One region of the uncultured Gilvimarinus sp. genome, then DNA from elsewhere that is predicted to be linked to it. Evidence: predicted binding sites of a transcription regulator. Region 1 holds the regulator's gene; each other region holds the start of a gene.
What was found. The regulator sigma-54, encoded in region 1, starts transcription at its own class of promoters, with help from an activator protein. The targets are predictions, from matches to a motif close to TGGCACANNNNTTGCNNT.
Positions count from the first base shown of each region.

Region 2: flgA (flagellar basal body P-ring formation chaperone FlgA) is a predicted target of sigma-54. The motif match lies at 1,269-1,286, and genes of this name have one in related genera.
Region 3: AACY82_RS15500 (urease accessory protein UreD) is a predicted target of sigma-54. The motif match lies at 1,076-1,093, and genes of this name have one in related genera.

Region 1 covers NZ_CAXAUC010000004.1:127,629-129,839, reverse strand. Annotated here, with positions in the region: gene lptB (LPS export ABC transporter ATP-binding protein) at 1-435, shown strand, start outside; gene AACY82_RS08980 (RNA polymerase factor sigma-54) at 579-2,108, shown strand.
Region 2 covers NZ_CAXAUC010000001.1:790,328-792,538, forward strand. Annotated here, with positions in the region: gene AACY82_RS03425 (protein-glutamate O-methyltransferase CheR) at 1-90, opposite strand, end outside; gene AACY82_RS03430 (chemotaxis protein CheV) at 202-1,155, opposite strand; gene flgA (flagellar basal body P-ring formation chaperone FlgA) at 1,423-2,145, shown strand.
Region 3 covers NZ_CAXAUC010000013.1:78,519-80,729, forward strand. Annotated here, with positions in the region: gene ureA (urease subunit gamma) at 1-16, opposite strand, end outside; gene AACY82_RS15500 (urease accessory protein UreD) at 80-1,012, opposite strand; gene ppnN (nucleotide 5'-monophosphate nucleosidase PpnN) at 1,444-2,211, shown strand, end outside.

The DNA.
Region 1 (2,211 bases):
AACATCCTCGCCATCTTAGAGACTCGACGCGATCTCAAAAAACCACAGCGCCTAGAGCAGCTCGAGCAGCTACTGCAGGAGTTTCACATCACCCACATTCGCGACAACCTCGGCATGTCGCTCTCGGGTGGCGAGCGCCGCCGGGTCGAAATCGCCCGCGCCCTGGCAACGGACCCGGCCTTTATTCTACTAGATGAGCCCTTCGCCGGGGTTGACCCTATCTCGGTCAGCGACATTCAGCACATTGTGCGTCACCTTAAGGATCGCGGCATTGGTATTTTGATTACCGATCACAATGTCCGAGAAACACTTGGCATCTGCGAAAAAGCCTATATCGTCAGCGAGGGCCATATCATCGCTGAGGGCAGCTCGGAGCAGGTTCTGGCCAATCAGAAAGTGCGCAAAGTCTACCTCGGTGACAACTTTATGCTGTAAAGCCGAGCAGCCGCACCACCACTTGACAATTTCTATTTTTTGACTTTCAGGCACAAAGATTGCTTAGTACTATTGCTTGGCTTGGTGTTGATGACTAAACTCCACAGTTACAACAACACAATCTGAGTGCCATTGCTAACATTATGAAGCAGTCCCTACAGCTAAAGTTGGGTCAACAGCTCACCATGACGCCGCAGCTGCAACAGGCCATCCGCCTCCTGCAGCTATCGACGCTGGATCTGCAACAAGAGATCCAAGAGGCGCTGGACTCCAACCCCATGCTCGAAGTTGAGGAGAACCTCGACGACAACACTGGTAGCGACCAAAAGGATAGTGACACCGACGGCAAAGATGAACGCCGCGATAACAGCCAGGACGAGCTGAACCCCGCAGACCCAGCGAGCACCCAAACCACCGCCGAGGCGGACGAACCCACCGCTGACAGCGAGTGGAGCGAGTCGATCCCGCAAGACCTACCCGTTGATACCAGCTGGGATGATGTCTACGAGAGTTCGTCGTCAACATTACCCGCCAGTAACTACGAGGGCGACGATAACGACTTCGAAAGCCGTCGCGGCAATACCGAATCGCTCTACGACCACCTAATGTGGCAGCTCAACCTCACGCCCATGTCCGAGCGCGATGAGATCATTGCCCTGGCGATCATTGACTCCGTCGAGCCCTCGGGTCTTCTCAGTAGCAGTATCGAGGATATTTTTGAGGGTTTAACCGCCAATTGGGACGACCTAGAACTCGACGAGGTGCAGGCGGTACAACACCGCTTACAACAGTTTGACCCTTGCGGCACTTGCAGCATCGACTTAGTCGACTGCTTACTGGTGCAGCTGGCCCAATACGACAAAAGCACCCCTTTTTTAGAGGCGGCGCAACTGATTGTGCGCCAGTACTTGCCGTTGCTCGGTAGCCGCGACTACCGCCAACTGATGCGCAAGACCCGCCTCAAAGAACCTGAGTTAGCTCAAGCCGTGGCGTTGATTAAAACCCTTAATCCACACCCCGGCGATGGCATCAGCACCAGCGAAACCGAGTATGTCGTACCCGACGTGTTTGTGGATAAGAAGGAAGGACGCTGGACAGTTGAGCTCAACCCAGACATAGCGCCAAAGCTGCGGATCAACTCCGGCTACGCCTCTATGGTCAAACGCGCCGACTCCAGCCGCGACAACACCTTCTTAAAAGACAACCTGCAAGAGGCCCGCTGGTTTTTAAAGAGCCTGCAAAGTCGCAACGAAACTCTGCTAAAGGTGGCCACCTGTATCGTCGAAAAGCAACGTGGTTTTTTAGAGTACGGCGCCGAGGCCATGAAGCCACTGGTGCTGCACGATATTGCCGAGCTAGTGGAGATGCATGAGTCGACTATCTCGCGGGTCACCACCCAAAAGTACATGCACACGCCACAAGGCATATTCGAGTTAAAATACTTTTTCTCTAGCCATGTGAGCACCGATTCTGGCGGCGAGTGCTCGTCGACCGCAATCCGAGCTATTATTAAAAAGCTGGTCGCGGCAGAGAACCCGAAAAAACCTCTGAGCGATAGCAAAATCACCGAGATGCTTTCCGATCAAGGGATTCGCGTTGCCCGGCGTACAATCGCCAAGTATCGCGAGTCGTTGAATATTCCGCCTTCTAATGAGCGCAAAGGGCTGGGTTAAGACACCGGCCCATGTGACAGAACTTCTAATCCTTGCTATGTTGAAGTTCTGCCAATCGCTCGAGGCAATGCGCTAATACCAAGGGTGCAGCACAACAACTTAG
Region 2 (2,211 bases), on a different contig from region 1:
AATACCACAGGCATCCTGCAGAAACTGACGAAAGTGATCAAACTCTGCCTGCGCCAGCGTTCCGCCTTGTGCGGTACGTTCGTTTGTCATACCCGTCCTTATTTTGTGCTTTTTAGTAGCAACTGTTAGCAACAAAAATCTGCGAGCGGTAAAAGCCTGACGGTAGATAAAACATCAAACAATTGCGCTACCTTATTGATTTTACTCAGCATCACCAAGTAAATCTTCACCCGAAATCGATAGCACCCGGTCGTTAACCCGTTTTGCTAACTCATCGGGGTGAAACTTCGCCAAGAAGTCATCTGCCCCGACTTTTTTCACCATTGCGGCATTAAAAACACCGCTGAGCGAGGTATGTAAGACCACGTACATCTGGCTTAGCGAGCTGTTGGCACGCAGCTCGGCGGTAAAGGTGTAACCATCCATCTCGGGCATTTCGATGTCTGAGATGATCATAATCAGCTCTTCAAGGGGGTTTAAGCCCTGCTCCTGCATACTTTGCAGGTACTCCATCGCCTCGCGGCCATCTTTTTTAAGGGTAGTACGGATCCCCATAGATTCGACTACACGTTGAATTTGTTTACGGGCGATATTCGAGTCGTCCACAATCAACACATGCTTTTGTACCACCCGCTCGCTAATGCCGTCGGCCACAACACCGGCACTAATTTGCTCATTAACGGGGGCAACCTCAGCCAGAATTTTTTCTACGTCCACGATCTCGACTAATTTTTGCTCAACTTCAGTTACCGCCGTCAAATAGTGCGCCTTACCAGCCCCTGATGGTGGCGGATGAATATCACTCCAGTTCATATTGACAATACGCTCGACCCCGCTGACCAAAAAGCCCTGCTGGGTGCGGTTGTACTCGGTGATAATAACGAAACACTCGGCGAGATTATCCAAGGGTTTGCGGCCAATGGCTTGATTCATATCGAGGATCGGGATGGTGCCACCGCGAATATGAGCCACACCGCGCACCGTTGAGCTACGGCCCGGTATTTCGTTTAAGGGTGGGCACTGCAGCACCTCTTTGACCTTAAAAACGTTAATACCATAGAGTTGCTGGCCACGCAGCCGAAACAGCAATAGCTCCAGCCGGTTTTGCCCGACCAATTGTGTTCTCTGATTGACACTGTCTAACACGCCGGCCATAGATGTTTCTCCAATCAAGCGCAAAACGAATCTAACGCAATATTATCAATAAGTTATGCCGAAAACTTACATTTTTATTTAACAGCGGTTACCGACAGGCCGGCATCAATCGCCGGCACGGTCCTTGCTCTATCTGCCTTATATCTATGTTAACGGCTGATTTTTGACGCACTTTAGCGCTCAGTCCAAATATAGCTTATTACAACACCTATATTGAGTGTATTTTTGGGACTTACTTTATACCGCCCTATGAACTGGATGCTTGCCATGATTCGACAGCGCTTAACCTCAAGGCTCCCCTGCGCAGTAGCGGTGATAGCCGCACTGGCAGCTGGCAGCCTAGAGGCGGCGCAACAGGACTTAGGCCAACTAAAAGCGGCGGCAAAACACTTTTTAGAGCAGCGCTACACGCAACAGCACACTGCGACCACTGACAGCGAGGTCAGCGTTGCCGATTTAGACCCTCGGCTGCGCCTCAGAAACTGCTCTGCGCCGTTAACATTTAGCGTGCGAGACATCGGTGATAACGGAGGTGCCATTAGCGTTAAGGCGCAGTGCGAGGGAGAGCAACCTTGGTCGCTCTACCTAAGCGCCCAGGTCGACGTCTACCGCGAAATACTCGTAGCCGCCGTCCCACTGGGGCGCGGCACATTGATCGACAGCTCGGTGATTACCCACCAGAGGCTCAACACCAGCACGTTGCGTCAAGGCTACCTAACCTCGGCCAATCAAGTATTGGGGCAACAACTGCGACGCTCCATTGACGCCGGCGAGCCACTGCGCGAAGGCGTACTGGAGCAGCCGCTGGCGGTCGAGCGCGGTGACATTGTCACCTTAGAGTCAACCAGCGGCACCATTCAGGTGGCCACGCAAGCCGAGGCACTCAGTAGCGGCCGTGTTGGCGAGCAAATCCGGGTGCGTAACACCAGCTCAGAACGCGTTGTTCGGGCTAATATCTTAGGTGAAGGACGTGTCGGTGCCAATTTTTAGACGCTTTGTGGCTCAACGTGAGCCAATTCACAAAAAAGTGACAGAAAACACTAAAGTTGTACGCTT
Region 3 (2,211 bases), on a different contig from region 1:
TGGGCGATAGTTCCACAGCTCTCTCCTATTGATATATTGATTACCGGGCGCAGCAACGTCACCCATTAAACGCTTAAACTTAGGTATTCCAGATACGCGGCTCTAACGCTTCACAACCCAACATAATCGGGCGCAGCGCTTGCCAAATGGCAATAAAACCAAACCGGCATTCTGCGGCACTTGCGCCTAAGTAGCGGGCGATGAATAACTGCTTCTTTTGCGTTAAGCCCCATTTAGCATCGGGCCAGCGCTCATGTAACGTTTCGAGTAGCACATCAACCTGATCGCGACTGAGGGTTACGCTGGCCACCAGCGTGCCAAAACTTCCCGCCCCCCTTAGCCCCCAAGGTGCCTGCATAATCGGGTCGCGGCCATCAATGCGGTTGCGCTCAATCAAGACCGGCCGGTGATCAACGCTAACCTGTAATATCTGCTCCACGCGCCCTTCGGTAAAACGCTCCTGGCTCGCGGGCCGGCCCAGACAGACGATGTCCCACAGACAAAACTTGGCATCCGCTGTCGCATCAACGCGAGTGTTCAGCCTCGCATTCGCACCGTTAAAAACAATTGTTTCCTGTGGCAACCACTCGCACACAGAGCCTGCGTCGAGCATCAAACGGACACTTTGGGTTTGTGTGGTCGCGGCATCGCTGTGGCGTAAACCATTGACTGTATAAATTTTGCCGGCCGACGGGGTGGTTAATAAGCCGTGCGCACCAGCTGCCGCACGCAGCGAGATCGTCAGCTCATCGCCCACCACCAAGCCACCCGGCGGGTGCAGCAAGTAAACATGAGCGCAGCCATTGGCTTCGGGGTAAAACAGCCGCTGAATGCGCAACGGGCCTTTGTGCCGCGCACGCATCAATGCGGTGCGCCCGGCCCGTTGGGCCAGCTCAATATCGATAGACGCACACCATTGGCGCGCCACTTGGGGCAAAGGGCTCGGCGCTATCGCGTCATCCGCGGCTAACTCTAGCTCGGATAACCCAGCAGCACTGGTTGAATGGGGCACAGATTGTCGCTCTCTTTGGTGGCCGCGCTTAAGGGCCTTTATCGTCTCGTTAGCCGGATCTACAGATCAAGATCTATGCCAATCAAAATAGCCGCGCAGGCCCTAAGGTGCGGCGCCTGCCCTAACAGGGCGCACCAAAATAGATCACATAAAATATCAACGCCCAATGTCGCACCATATCTGTGCGTTCGAGTGATTCGTGGACGGCTTACCACGCAGGTGAGAAATTACTGGCATAGGTTAAGTGGCCGATAAGCCGGTAAAAAACACCTTGGTTAGCGGCTAGATGCAACAGGATGCCCCTTCACAGCCCTGTGGGTACTCACACCCAAGCCCGCAAAACTGCGTTACACTTAAACTTAAGAGAAAGGGCCCGAAAGCCCGATGTTTTAGCTACCGCCCCCATTGGCGACAGGAAGGATAGAGACTCAATGCCCCACAATCAGCCGTACCAACACGCCCACCACGAGGCGGGCCACTACGACACCACCGACGCCATTATCTCCCCCCACGAGCAACTCAATATTCTCTCTAAAACCGAGGCCGCCAAGTTGCTGGACGTTAGCCAAAGCGGGCTTTATAAGCTGTTTCGCAGCTGCTCGCTGGCGGTACTCAACTGCGGTAACTCGCTGGACGACGGTAAAGAACTACTGGAGCGCTACCCCGACTTTGATATTAAAGTCATTCAGGAAGAGCGCGGTATTAAGCTGGATGTAAAAGGTGCCCCATCCAGCGCGTTTGTCGATGGCAAAATGATTCGCGGCATTAGTGAACACTTATTTGTCGTGCTACGCGATGTGATTTTTGCCAGTGGTGACAGCCGCTTGGCCGACACGCAACAGTCGATCAATGAAGGCGATGCGCTGTCCCCCGAGGCCACCACCGATGCGGTTTTTCATATGCTGCGCAATGCGGACATTATTCGCCCCAATGTCGACCCCAATATCGTAGTTTGCTGGGGCGGACACTCCATTAGTATGGGTGAGTACGATTACACCAAAAAAGTTGGCTACCAGATGGGCCTACGCGGTTTGGATATTTGCACCGGCTGCGGCCCGGGCGCCATGAAAGGCCCTATGAAAGGAGCGACTATTGGCCACGCCAAACAACGCTTGGGCCTGCGCCGCTACATCGGCATTACCGAGCCCGGTATTATTGCCGCCGAAGCCCCCAACCCTATCGTTAACGAACTGGCGATT